One region of the Paenibacillus sp. FSL H8-0283 genome, then DNA from elsewhere that is predicted to be linked to it. Evidence: predicted binding sites of a transcription regulator. Region 1 holds the regulator's gene; each other region holds the start of a gene.
What was found. The regulator Rex, encoded in region 1, represses fermentation and respiration genes when NADH is low (regulators of the CRP and FNR family bind a similar motif). The targets are predictions, from matches to a motif close to TTGTGAAATATTTCACAA.
Positions count from the first base shown of each region.

Region 1 (4,294 bases):
TCATCCAGCGTCAGACATTCGCCATGTTTCACCACTTGTTTTCCATCCACCCATACGTGCTCAACATCTTTAGCAGAAGCCGAGTAGATTGTATGTGAGATCAGGTCTGTATGTGGATAGAAATGTGCCTGTTCAATGTCCAAGGCGATAAAGTCAGCCTTCATGCCGACCTGGAGTGCTCCGGTATTGTTCAAGAAGATAGATTTGGCACCGTATGACGTTCCGAGTAATAACGCTTCGCCTGCTGGCACTGCCGTCGGGTCACCAGATACACCTTTGTGGATCAATGCAGCCAGTCTCATTTCCTCGAACATATCCAGGTTGTTGTTGCTTGCCGGTCCGTCTGTTCCGAGTGACACGGTAACTCCTGCTTTCAGCAACGCAGGTACCCGCGAAACACCGGAAGCGAGTTTCAGGTTACTTCCCGGGTTATGGGATACAGCCACATCATGACGGGCCAGAATCTCAATCTCTTCGTCATTCAGATGCACCGCATGTGCAACCAGGGATGGACGAGAGAAAAAGCCCAGTTTCTCCAGATGTGCCACAGGACGCAGTCCATAATCAGCCACGTTCTGCTCGACTTCACGAAGCGTTTCCGACATATGTGTATGAAGGGGAAGGTTTAGGTCGTTCGCGACCTGCACAAGCTTCTCTATGTAGTCAGGAGGGCATGTATATGGTGCATGTGGCGAGATTACGGTTGTAATGCGACCATCTGCCTGTCCATTCCACTCACGCGCAAACGCAGCCGACTCCTCCAGCTTCCGCAATTGTTCTTCCTCCGAGCACAACCCGATTACACCACGTGCCAGTGCTGCTCTAACGCCGGATTGCTCCACAACTTTGGCAACTTGATCCATGTGATCGTACATGTCCAGGAAAGCTGTAGTTCCGCCTTTCAACATTTCAAGCACCGATAGCGAAGTTCCCCAATATACGTCTTCTGAAGTCATTTTCGCTTCCATCGGCCACATTTTTTCCTGCAACCATACTTGCAATGCAAGATCGTCTCCGTGCCCTCTGAGCAACGACATCGCTGCATGACCATGCGTATTGATCAGACCCGGCAGGAAGAACAGTCCTTTTCCATCCACTTTGGTACAATTTTTGTCTTCATCCGGCAATGTCTCACCAATATGCACAATCTTGTCATTCTCAACAACCATGTATCCGTGGACCACGTTCCATGTTGTGCCGCCTTCATTAACGGCAAATTTGCCGTTGTGAATTACCCATCTATTTGTTGTCATCTTCCTCGTCGTCCTTTCCAGTCTCCAAGTAATAGGCCAAACTAAGCAGATCCGTTGTAAAGTCAGCATGGTGAATGCGGATATGCGGCGGTGTTTTTAGAATGGTTGGTGCAAAATTAAGGATCGCTTCAATTCCTGATTCAATAAGCTGATCGGCTACATTTTGGGCTTCCGTATCCGGAACCGTGATAATTCCGATGCGAATGTTTTCCATTTTAACCGCTTCCGTCAATTCATCCATTGGTTTTACCGTCAAACTGTTGATTTGACTACCTATCTTCGGTCCATATGCATCAAATACAGCAACAATCTTCATGTTGTCTTTCAGATATGCGTTGTAGTTGGACAAGGCTTGACCGAGGTTACCCGCTCCTACCAGAGCTACATTAATTTGCTGATCGATTTTGAGAATGTGACGAATTTTCTCGATCAAATAGGATACATCATACCCGATCCCTTTACGACCAAAATCACCGAAGTAAGCCAGGTCTTTACGAATTTGGGCCGGATTCAGATCCAACCTCTGTCCAAGCTCTTGAGAAGAAACAGTAGCCACCTCACGCTGATGCAACTCGTTCAAATAACGCAAGTAAACAGGCAGACGTCGTACCACCGCTTCCGAAATTTTATCCGATTTCATTCTTGCTCCCCCTTACCAAGGCCACGATAAAATAATAGATGAAAAGATGAGCATTCTGTATAAAACTCAAAGATAAACGTGACATTTTATACAGAATGCTCCTTGTAATTTAGGTTATAAGTTCTTACGTGCAACTGCTTTAATCGGATACGGAAATATCTAATAAAGTTTAACGCCAAACGATAGTGTCATGCAATGATATAACGAACAAAACAACCATTATTTTTGTTCATTAGCAGGTTTTTCCAACCACTCAGTAATTCGTGGAACCATTTGCTCCGTGAGCATATGCTCCATTTTGGGACCAGGTAATGAATACAAAAAGAATTTACCATAATACGCTTCAATCACCCGTGTATCATAAACAATGACAATTCCTCTGTCCTTTGCTGTACGTACCAATCGGCCAAATCCCTGCTTGAAACGAATGACCGCTTGTGGCACGGACAGTTTCATGAACGGATTTTTCTTCTGTTCCTGGAGCAACTCACTCTTGGCTTCCACCAACGGATGATTCGGTGGCTGGAAAGGCAGTCGCACAATAGCGAGACAAGTTAACGCCTCTCCCGGGATATCTACACCCTCCCAGAAGCTACTTGTGCCCAGAAGTACCGTTGCTTTGGCATCTTGAAACCTGCGAGTCAATTTGGAACGACTTCCACTGTCAACGCCTTGCCCAAGCAACGAGATGTCGTTGCCAGACAGTGCCTCCTTCAGCGGATCATAGACCTGTCGCAACATCTTGTATGAAGTAAACAGAACCATCATGCGTCCACGCGTAGCAATTGCCGTCTCTGCGAGTGATTGCACCAGCATATTAACAAAGTGCGCATCACCCACACTTCCCTTCACACTTGGGAAATCACGCGGAATCACCAGAAGTGCCTGATCGCGATAGTTGAAAGGTGATGGCAACATCGACGTTAATAGCCGATTGTTCTCGGCGGCTTCCTGCAAGCCAAGCTGTTCAATCATGAACTGGAATGACTTATCTACCGAAAGCGTAGCCGATGTAAGCACAACACTTTTCTTTTTATCAAAAAATAAATCCTTAAGTTGTGCACTCACATCTACAGGTACGGCATACAGCTGGAGAGATTTGCTGCGGAATTGGCCGCTGGCTTCCATCCAGTACACCGTTTTGGCGTCATCCATACGCATGAAGAAACGTAGATTCTCCTTCAATGTGGTCAGATCTTTCAGCAGTCCTGTAATGTCCGTGATCAGACTATCCGATTGATAATCATCCTGATCCTCTTTCACTTCAAGCAGCAATTTGTCCCCTTTGCGAACCAAATCGCCCAGAGTCACATAGATCTGGTTCTCCAGATCCTGCAACTCCTGCCATTTTGCAGGTTTCTGAGATGCTTTCAGACGCAGTGAAAATTGCCCCGTCTCTCCCGGTGAAGCATCACTTCGTTCAGGCAAGAGACCAAACAAGGCATCGCTCATACGATCCCACAGCTCCTTAACTTCAAGAGCGAGCGGGAACATCTGATCCACCATGGAGCCCCATTGCACCGAATTTTCATGCCCGGATAACTGCGAACGAAGCATAGGTAGCTGACCATTACGACTGTCTTTAAATAGGCGGGTCAGTGTATGAACCAAGGTGAAATATTTCATATGCATTCCAAGATGTTTACCAGCGACATCCTCCAGATGATGTGCCTCATCGATCACAAGACTCTCATAGGCTGGCAGCAGCTGATGCGCGGCTTTCACATCCGTAAATAATTTGGAGTGATTGGTGATTACGATATCAGACAACCCTGCTTCATGTTTGGCACGATGGTAGAAGCATTTACGGAACCATGGACAGGATCTTCCCAGACATGATTCGGATTCACTCTGTACGGTCTCCCAGAAGTCCCCTCCGCGTCCGCTAAGGTTAAGTTCCTCATCATCTCCGGTTTCGGTCTGCGTAAGCCAGACGATCATCTGAGCAGCTGTGAAATAATCCTCTTTCGGTGTGGCGAATTCACGTTTATTGATTTTGTGTTCAAATTTGCGCAGGCACAGGTAATGTCCACGTCCTTTGAATACAGCAGCCTTAAACGGGAACGGAACCACTTGAGTCAGCATCGGAATGTCCCGCTCTCTCAATTGCTCCTGCAGATTGATCGTATGCGTGCTAACCATAACTTTCTGTTCTTGCTTCACACTTTCGTAAATAGCAGGCAACAGATACCCTAGAGATTTACCGGTACCCGTTCCAGCTTCGATCAAGAGATGTTTCTCTTCATCCAGGGCTTGCCTTACACTGCTGAACATCTGAGTCTGCGCTTCACGCTCTTCGTAATGATCCAGCGTATCCTTCAGGTTCTCACGAACCTGGTCCATAAACTGTTCGAAGCTTACACCATCGAGGGGGTTAGCCTCCCGCTCATCGCGTGGTGCA
Region 1 covers NZ_CP150295.1:4,289,022-4,293,315, forward strand. Annotated here, with positions in the region: gene MHI52_RS19045 (amidohydrolase) at 1-1,253, opposite strand, end outside; gene MHI52_RS19050 (redox-sensing transcriptional repressor Rex) at 1,240-1,893, opposite strand; gene dinG (ATP-dependent DNA helicase DinG) at 2,113-4,294, opposite strand, start outside.

Region 2 (4,294 bases), 850 kb from region 1:
CACGCTGCGAAACTCTAAAGCGGCTTTGGAAATATACCTGTTTTTATGCGAAAGTAAAGCGATTTTCCGAACGAGTTGGTGCTCCTCTACCTGAAGATATTTAATGCGCTCATGGGGGTTTCTGGCTGTGCTAGGTATAAACGCGAGACCGATCTCCGCCTCCACAAGGGCTGTTAATCTTGCAGGCTCATCACCTTCATATACATACTTCGGTAGGAAACCAGCGGATTGACATACGGAATCTACCATATCACGAACCCCATACCCTTGCTTCACCCCAACAAACCGCTCATCCTTAAGCTCGGTTAATTGAATGCTGCTTCGGTCTGCATATCGATGACCCATAGGAACAGCGACTACAATCGGGTCGTCATATAGTATCTGACATTTGATATCGTCACCTTCAATCGGAGGGGAGGAGAGGCAAAAGTCCACCTCGCCCCGATGTAGGAGTCTGGACATGTTTTCTAACGAAACCATTTGCACATGGAACTGAATATCCGGCTTGTTTTTTCGGAATTCCCGGAGTATACCTGGCAAAGTACTTGCCGTAGTCACCGCCAATTGCAGTGTACCCTGATCCGGGTTGGAGAGGTCAGCAATTTCCCGCTTTCCTTGTTCCAGTTCAAATAAGGCTTTTTCAGTTCGCTGAAGAAATGTTCTTCCAAAGTCGTTTAGTCGCAGCTTTCTCCCGATTCGATCAAATAAAGGGACTCCCAGGTCGTCCTCTAATCGTTGTATCGTTTTGCTCAGGGAGGATTGCGTGACATGCAGCTTTCCCGCAGCTTCCGTAACATGTTCGCATCGGGCCACCGTCAGGAAATATTTTAGTTGAAGAAGCTCCATTTGCACCATCCCTTCATTCCTTCTAGTTCATCAAATCATAACATATAATGCGTTGGAATAAATGAATACGTTCAAGTAAGATAACAGCAGAAGAGAGAGAGGTGCACCAATGAACGTTCGAAATAAAGGATTGATGTTAGCTGTTGGACTCGGAATTATGTTGAATCCGTTGAATTCCTCCATGATTTCGGTGGCAATCTCCAGGTTACAACAAGTGTATCAACTTAATTTTACAGCCGTTTCGTGGATTATTTTATCATTTTACATTGCCAGTGCTGTCGCTCAACCCGTCATGGGCAAGTGTAGTGATTTGTTTGGCCGCAGGAAGATCTTCCTCATGGGTCTTGTTATTGTTTTTGTATCGTCCATGTTAGCTCCGTGGTCTCCCAGTTTTTCGTGGCTCATCGTATTCCGGATTGTTCAATCAATTGGCACAAGCATGATGGTGGCCGTCGGAATGGCGATTGTCAGAATGAACGTGACTGAAAAACAAGCCTCCGCCTTGTCCACCTTGGCTATATTCCTTTCTGGAGCGGCTGCAATTGGACCTTTTATTGGTGGAGTATTGATTCATTGGTGGGACTGGCACAGCATATTCTTCGTTAATATTCCGTTTGTCTTGGTGAGTTTTTGGTTCGCCTGGAAAACAATCCCGAAGGACGAGCAATCTCCGTCTATCTCTGGTCACATGTCCATTCGGCAATGGCTTGCGTTAATTGACGCACCAGGTATCCTGATGTTTACGGTAGCTTTGGTGACTCTGCTCATCGGTTTACTTTCAGTAAATTCCACAGGAGATATTTCAACATGGCATCTGCTGACAGGGGGGATCGGGTTAATCGCACTCGTCATGTTCTTCCGACATGAATTAAAAGCAGCCACGCCTTTTATCCCTCTGCGAACGTTTGCCTCATATCCGGAGATGAATTGGGTGAATGTGCAATACATGTTGGTGAACATCCTGTTTTACGCACTTTTTTTTGGAGTTCCTACGTATTTGAAGCAGGTACGTCATCTCAACGAAGTTCATACAGGAATGAGCATGCTAGCTTTGGGGTTATGTTCGGTCATTATTGCTCCGATCGCAGGGCGCTGGATTGACAGATCAGGATCACGGCCAGCTCTGATCGTATCCGCTTCTTTAATGACATTTGGCTCTATATTAATCGTTGTTATGAATGAAACTTCTCCAATCTTCATAATCATTGTTGCCTTAGCTTTATTTGGCATAAGTAACGGCCTAAACGCGGTCGGTATGCAAGCAGCACTGTTTAAAAGCACACCCAAAGAAATGATTGGAGTCGCATCGGGTATTTTTAATACATCACGCTACCTGGGGACCATTTTATCGTCGTTATTGATTGGAATTGTTATGGGGGATACATTCAATGTGACAGGATTTCAGATGCTTGGAATCATCCTTACGGTATTAGCTGCATCACTGATCATCATGAGCGTACGTAACGAGGCAGGTGTGGCGAGTCCGGAGCAAGTAAGCAAGTAAAATAGAGAATCTGCCGTGCAATAACACGTTTACACCCAATGAATCAATAGCTCCATTGGGTGTATTTTTTGATTTTCACCAAGTTGTCAGAAAGAGTTGATCCTTTCTTGAACGTTTAGGGTAGAAGACGTGTCTTTGATTGAATTAGGTAAAAATAAAGATATAATAATTTTGATTAATAGGTTTCGTTAGTACTTTAAGTGCATCAATATCAGATTTTAATAGGCATCCAATGATTGTTATTATCGGGGGCCTACAGGAGTAAACGCATTATAGGTGTGGCAAGATATCGTCATACCTAACTTTGTGAAATTTTTCGCAATTCTGCATTGAGCTTGGCCAAATCTGATATTGAATGTTTCTAAATTAAACAGAGTTTGAAAGGAGGCAACACAAAGAATGGCTATTGATACGGTTTTATGGAGCAGGCTAGTGACTGGTTTGACGCTCGGGTTCCACGTGATTTTTGCAACGCTTGGTGTCGGCGTACCTTTGATGATTGCTATTGCAGAGTTCATCGGCATTCGGAAGAAGGATCACCATTACATACTTATGGCAAAGAGGTGGTCCAGAGGGTTTGTCATTTCTGTCGCGGTTGGTGTCGTGACAGGCACAGCGATCTCACTACAGTTGGCCTTGGTATGGCCGAATTTTATGAAACTTGCCGGGAATGTCATTGCACTGCCACTATTTATGGAAGTATTTGCATTCTTTTTTGAAGCAATATTCCTGGGCATTTATCTGTACACGTGGGATCGGTTCAAAAATCCGTATATCCACTGGTTGCTGACTATTCCGATTGTCGCCGGGGCAGGCATGTCTGCTGTTTTTATTACAACAGTGAACGGCTTCATGAACCAGCCTGAAGGTTTTGTCATGGAAGCAGGTCAATTCATGGCAGTGAACCCCGTGCAAGCGATGCTGAATACAGCGACGTTCTCCAAAGTGTTCCATGTATTAAGCTCGGCTTATCTGACAGGAGCTGCTCTGTTAGCAGGAATAGCAGCCTTTGCGATGCTGAGAAAAGGAGTGTCAGCCTACCACAAAAAAGGCTTGAATCTCATGATGGCCGTTGTGCTGGTATTCAGTTTGTTAAATTCTTTAGCTGGAGATGTGTCTGCCAAGTTTTTGGCTGAGCATCAGCCGGAGAAGCTCGCAGCTGCCGAGTGGCATTTCGAGACGGAAAGCGGCGCGGATTTGATTTTTTTGGGATGGCTGAATGCAGAACATGAAATTATAGGCGCTCTTCATTTGCCGAAACTGCTCAGTTTCCTTGCCTTTGGAGACTTTAACGCCGAGGTAACCGGGCTGAACGAATTTCCACCAGATGAACACCCGCCCTTACTTGTGCATTATTTGTTTGATCTAATGGCTGGTATTGGATTCGCTCTGCTTGCTATATCAAGTCTGTACTTCCTGTTTGTATTCTGGAAGAAACGTAATCAGTTTAACAAGTGGATGCTACGTATGGTTGCACTGAGTGCACCGCTTGCTTTTCTGGCCGTTGAGATGGGTTGGTTCTATGCAGAGATCGGGCGGCAACCATGGATCATCCGAGGTTATATGCGGGTAGAAGAGGCCGCTACTTCTTCACCGAGTGTGAGAATTTTATTTTTCGTCTTCTTGCTTCTCTACATCCTGCTAGGCGTTATGTGTGTCGTCGTACTGAGACGGTTGTTCAATAACAATCCTGCTGAACTCGAGATGGAGAAATGGTTGAAGGAGCAGCATGATCAATCAGCCAAGAAAGGGGATCAGGCCTGATGAGTTATGAATTAATTGGTATTACGGTACTCTGGCTGTTCTTGTACGGCTATCTTATTGTAGCTTCCATTGATTTTGGAGCAGGTTTCTTTGCCTTTTATGCACGCCTGACAAAGCAGGATCATCTAATTAATCGTCTGATCTCCCGTTATCTATCACCGGTCTGGGAGATCACCAATG
Region 2 covers NZ_CP150295.1:3,435,498-3,439,791, forward strand. Annotated here, with positions in the region: gene MHI52_RS15445 (LysR family transcriptional regulator) at 1-846, opposite strand, end outside; gene MHI52_RS15450 (MFS transporter) at 956-2,350, shown strand; gene MHI52_RS15455 (cytochrome ubiquinol oxidase subunit I) at 2,750-4,114, shown strand; gene MHI52_RS15460 (cytochrome d ubiquinol oxidase subunit II) at 4,114-4,294, shown strand, end outside.
Region 2: the regulator Rex is predicted to act here: its motif matches at 2,655-2,672, upstream of MHI52_RS15455 (cytochrome ubiquinol oxidase subunit I).

Region 3 (4,294 bases), 2.3 Mb from region 1:
CTCCGGCACGCCCGTAATGCGTGCAACACGTTCAGGGGTGTAACTGCGGACATGATCACGTAGTGCCTCATGACCTATCGTATACTTTTGCATAAACGCTTCATCCGTTAGTCCCCGTTCGAACAACACATGCATTAATCCTAGCGCCAGTGCACTGTCCGTGCCCGGAAACAGCGGAATAAACCAGTCGCCCCATTGGGCCGTGCGATTGCGATGAACATCGATTACGACGATCTTGGCGCCTTTCTTGCGTGCTTTCTCAGCCAAAACGACCTGATGCATATTGGTACTGACGATATTGCCACCCCACACCAGGATGAGATCTGCATGCTCCGTATCTTCCGGCACTGTTCCCCGATTGGCGCCCATCGTATATTTCCAGCCGGTATTTCCAGCGGAGTTACAGATCGTCTGCTCCAGTACACTCGCACCAAGCGCATTGAAGAAACGCCGATCCATGCCGTCTACGCCGAGAATACCCATGTTACCGTAAAAGCTGTAGGGCAGGATGCTCTCCGGGCCGTAGGTTTCGGACAATGCAGTGAATTTGGTCGTAATCTCACGAATCGCTTCATCCCAACTGATTCGTTCAAACTTGCCTTCGCCTTTGGCTCCTACACGTTTCATCGGATATTGTAGACGCTCGGGGTGATATACCCGCTCGGTCATATTTCTGACTTTATTACAAATGGCACCCTTGGTGATCGGATGATCCGGATTGCCTGCCACCTTCACAATTTTGCCGTTCTCTTTATGTAATAACAGACCACAAGTGTCCGGACAGTCGAGCGGGCACACCGCCGCAAATACACCATTCTCCTGATCGATCATCGTAAGGCTCCCCTCTTTAAAAGCTATCCCTATATCATATCTTCTTCGAGGTTATCGCGCAAAGAGAACAGTATGTTTTTGCTTCATATTCGCCGCTATGGCGGCTTTAAATTATTTTCAAAAAAATGTTTTTGAGTTTGATTCAACTTCAGAATTCAGGGGTAAATTAAAAATAAGGCATTAGGCTAGTGTTTCCCCACTTCCTCCTCATGCCATATCATGGACCACTCCCGAAATTCGCCATGAACAGGTTTCGTTCCCCCGAACCTTGTCATGGCGAATTTATTTTGCGTTAAACTCCAACAAGAACCCCATACAAAAAAACGATCCCACCCTGCTCCATCACAGCATATTCGCCATGAACCGAGCAAGATCAGAATCGTCTTCACTTCTAATATACGTGTATCCATACCTCGCTGTGCCCTCTATGCTTGTTTGCTCAACATTACTCTAGCCTCCGTCTCCATAGGTTCGATCGACGTCGCCATCTCTGGTTTCACTTTTGGCTCGGCTTGGCGCAGGTACACCACCCAATAGGCTGCAGCTACAAACAGAGCACCACCAGTCAGATTCCCGAGCCATACCGGAATGAAATTCATCACATATTGACCCCACGAATAATGTCCTTCGAAAATTGCCGCCGGGATGAGGAACATATTGGCCACAACGTGCTGGAATCCAATCGCCACAAATGCCATCGTTGGAAACCAAATGCCCAGTACTTTGCCACTCATCGTATCGGATGCATAAGATAACCACACGGCCAGCGCGACCAGCCAGTTACAGCCGATGCCAGAGATGAAAGCTTGCAGGAAGCCGTCATGCAGCTTATGCCCAGCCATATCCACCACTTTTGCCAGATATACACCCTCTCCGGTCAGACCAAGCACATGTCCAAACGCGTACGCGACAAACAAAGCTCCAACAAAATTACCAATCGTCACTAAGGTTAGATTTTTCAACATACTACCCACAGATAATTTTCGTGCAATCGTTGCAAGTGGAACTGCCATCATGTTGCCCGTCAGCAGCTCGCCACCACCTATGAGTACCAAGATTAATCCAACCGGGAACACTGCTGCTCCAATCAGATTGACCAGACTCCCCCACTCTGCTGGCGCAGAAGCAATTACCCGAATATCCAATAGAAAACCCAGCGCAATAAAAGCCCCTGCCAGAAAACTAAGCACCAGTACAGAAGACACCGGATATTGAGCCTTCTTCTTGCCTGTTTGCGCCGTATATTGTGCAACCTCAAGAGGTGTTTTTGCTGCCATATCATTCATCCTCTCCTTCATTGTTCATCATTGGATAAAACCATCTGAAATTCATTAGTTATGCGTTGAATACCACATCCTAATTGTATCTCGGTCCTAAACATAACTTTGTGCAAATTATCACAATGTTACTTAAAAAGATACTTTAAGAGTGTCTTGGAATAGTTATGACAGCAAGAGTGTAGTAAGGCCTTTTGTAGCTAAAACAACAAAAAAGAAGACTGACGATATACTCGCCAGTCTTCTCTTTCCTTTATAATCGTCCGCCTTGTTTCGTAATCTTGGCAGTTATCGTACACCTCTTATTTACGGACAAGCATGACTTATCTTTGTATGGCGTTTATCAAGATCGCTGTTAAACCATCTATTCTGCTTCCTTACACCATTGCTGGTGCTTTTACTTCAATTGGAGGCAGTGCTTGCAGACCCGCCGTGTTCAGGAAGTTCCACGGTTTGTTGTAATGTGGCTGGAAGAAAAAGTCGATGAAGGCCAGCTCATCTACGGTCATGTTGTTTTGGATGCAGACCGAGATCGTATTAATCGATTGGGTCAGATCAACCTGAGACATCACCTGTGCTCCGACAATTCGACGAGTAGCCTGCTCATATACCACTTTAAGCAACAGTTTCTCAGCCGTTGGCATAAACTCCGGACGGTAGCTGTCTTCCAGTACGACAGATTCAACAATCAGGCCTTCGTCAGCAGCAGACATTTCCGTCATCCCTGTACCCGCGATATTTTGCTCATAAATTTTGATACCCGATGTGCCTTGTGTACCCATATACGGTGTTGTAGGACGAACTAGGTTACGGGCTACAAGTGTACCCATCCGCACGGCGTTGGTTGCCAGTGGAATGTACGCTGCTTTGCCTGTTGGGTTGTAATGAATAGCACAGCTGTCACCCGCAGCGAAGACGTCTTTTTGACTCGTTTGCATATATTTATCCACGATGATTGCGCCGTTTGGCAGCATATCCACTTGGCCTTTGAGCAGCTCTGTATTTGGACGGAAACCAATGCACAGAATAACCAGATCGGTTTCGAACTCTCCTTTGGACGTGATCACCTTAGTTACTTTGCCATCTTCACCAGTAAACTTCTGTACCGTTTGACCAAGAGCCAGCTTGATGTCGCGTCCAGTCAACGTATCTTCAATCGCATCCGTGAATTCAGGGTCCAAGTATTTGTTCAAAATACGGTCCACACTGTCGATCAGGGTAACTTCCTTGCCGTTCATCTGGAAAGCCTCAACCAGTTCTACGCCGATATATCCTGCACCTACAACGGTAACACGTTTGGCATCTTTGGCTTTTTCAATAATCGTGTTGGAATGATTGTAGTTTTTGCAAAGTAAAATGTTGTCCATCTCGATGCCTTCAAGCTTCGGAACGACAGGCCATGACCCCGTTGTCACGATCAGTTTGTCAAACGTATCTTCAAATTCTTCCCCGGTTTGCAGGTTTTTAGCCTGAAGAGTATGGCCCTTGGCATCTACTGCTGTTACTTCATGAAGCATCTTGGTTTCAACACCAAGCTCTGCCAGTTGATTAGGCGAAGAATAGAACAAACCGTCAGGGTCTTTCACAACCCCACCTACGTAGAGCGCAATGCCACAAGATAGGAAGGAGATATTGTCATTGCGCTCATACACCGTGATGGTAGCATCCGGGTACAATTTGGCGGTATTTACGATGGCTGCGGTTCCTGCGTGTGTACATCCGATAACTGCGATTTTCATTAAAAGTTCCTCCTCGAAATATATAAATGAGTTTGAATATAAGGTTGTTATGGTTGTGAAACATTTCACTTCTTGTTCGAAACTGTGTATGTGATTTATTTCACTTTATACACTCATTATAATGTGATATTTTTCACATTGCAATAGGTTGAGCAAAAAAAGTTTGTCGAAGGAGGTCATTTCCCTGTATTTAAGCCTTTCTTCCCTTCATTGTATTGATTTCATTGTCCCCGGATTTGGGCGGGTTTATGCTATGTAATGGCTTCCGTGATCCCTGTATGAACACAGTGTGGACGTATAAAGTTAGAGGCGTCTCCTGCATTCTTGTTTGACTTTTACAAAAAATAAATGGCTTTAATTTTCATTACAGAGTTGATTTCATGGATCCAACTCCTACCTGTGAAGAGAATAAATCCGCGTATATAAAATAATCAAAGAAGCCCATCC
Region 3 covers NZ_CP150295.1:6,539,681-6,543,974, forward strand. Annotated here, with positions in the region: gene MHI52_RS28750 (molybdopterin-dependent oxidoreductase) at 1-831, opposite strand, end outside; gene MHI52_RS28755 (formate/nitrite transporter family protein) at 1,257-2,108, opposite strand; gene MHI52_RS28760 (FAD-dependent oxidoreductase) at 2,486-3,847, opposite strand.
Region 3: the regulator Rex is predicted to act here: its motif matches at 2,217-2,234, upstream of MHI52_RS28755 (formate/nitrite transporter family protein).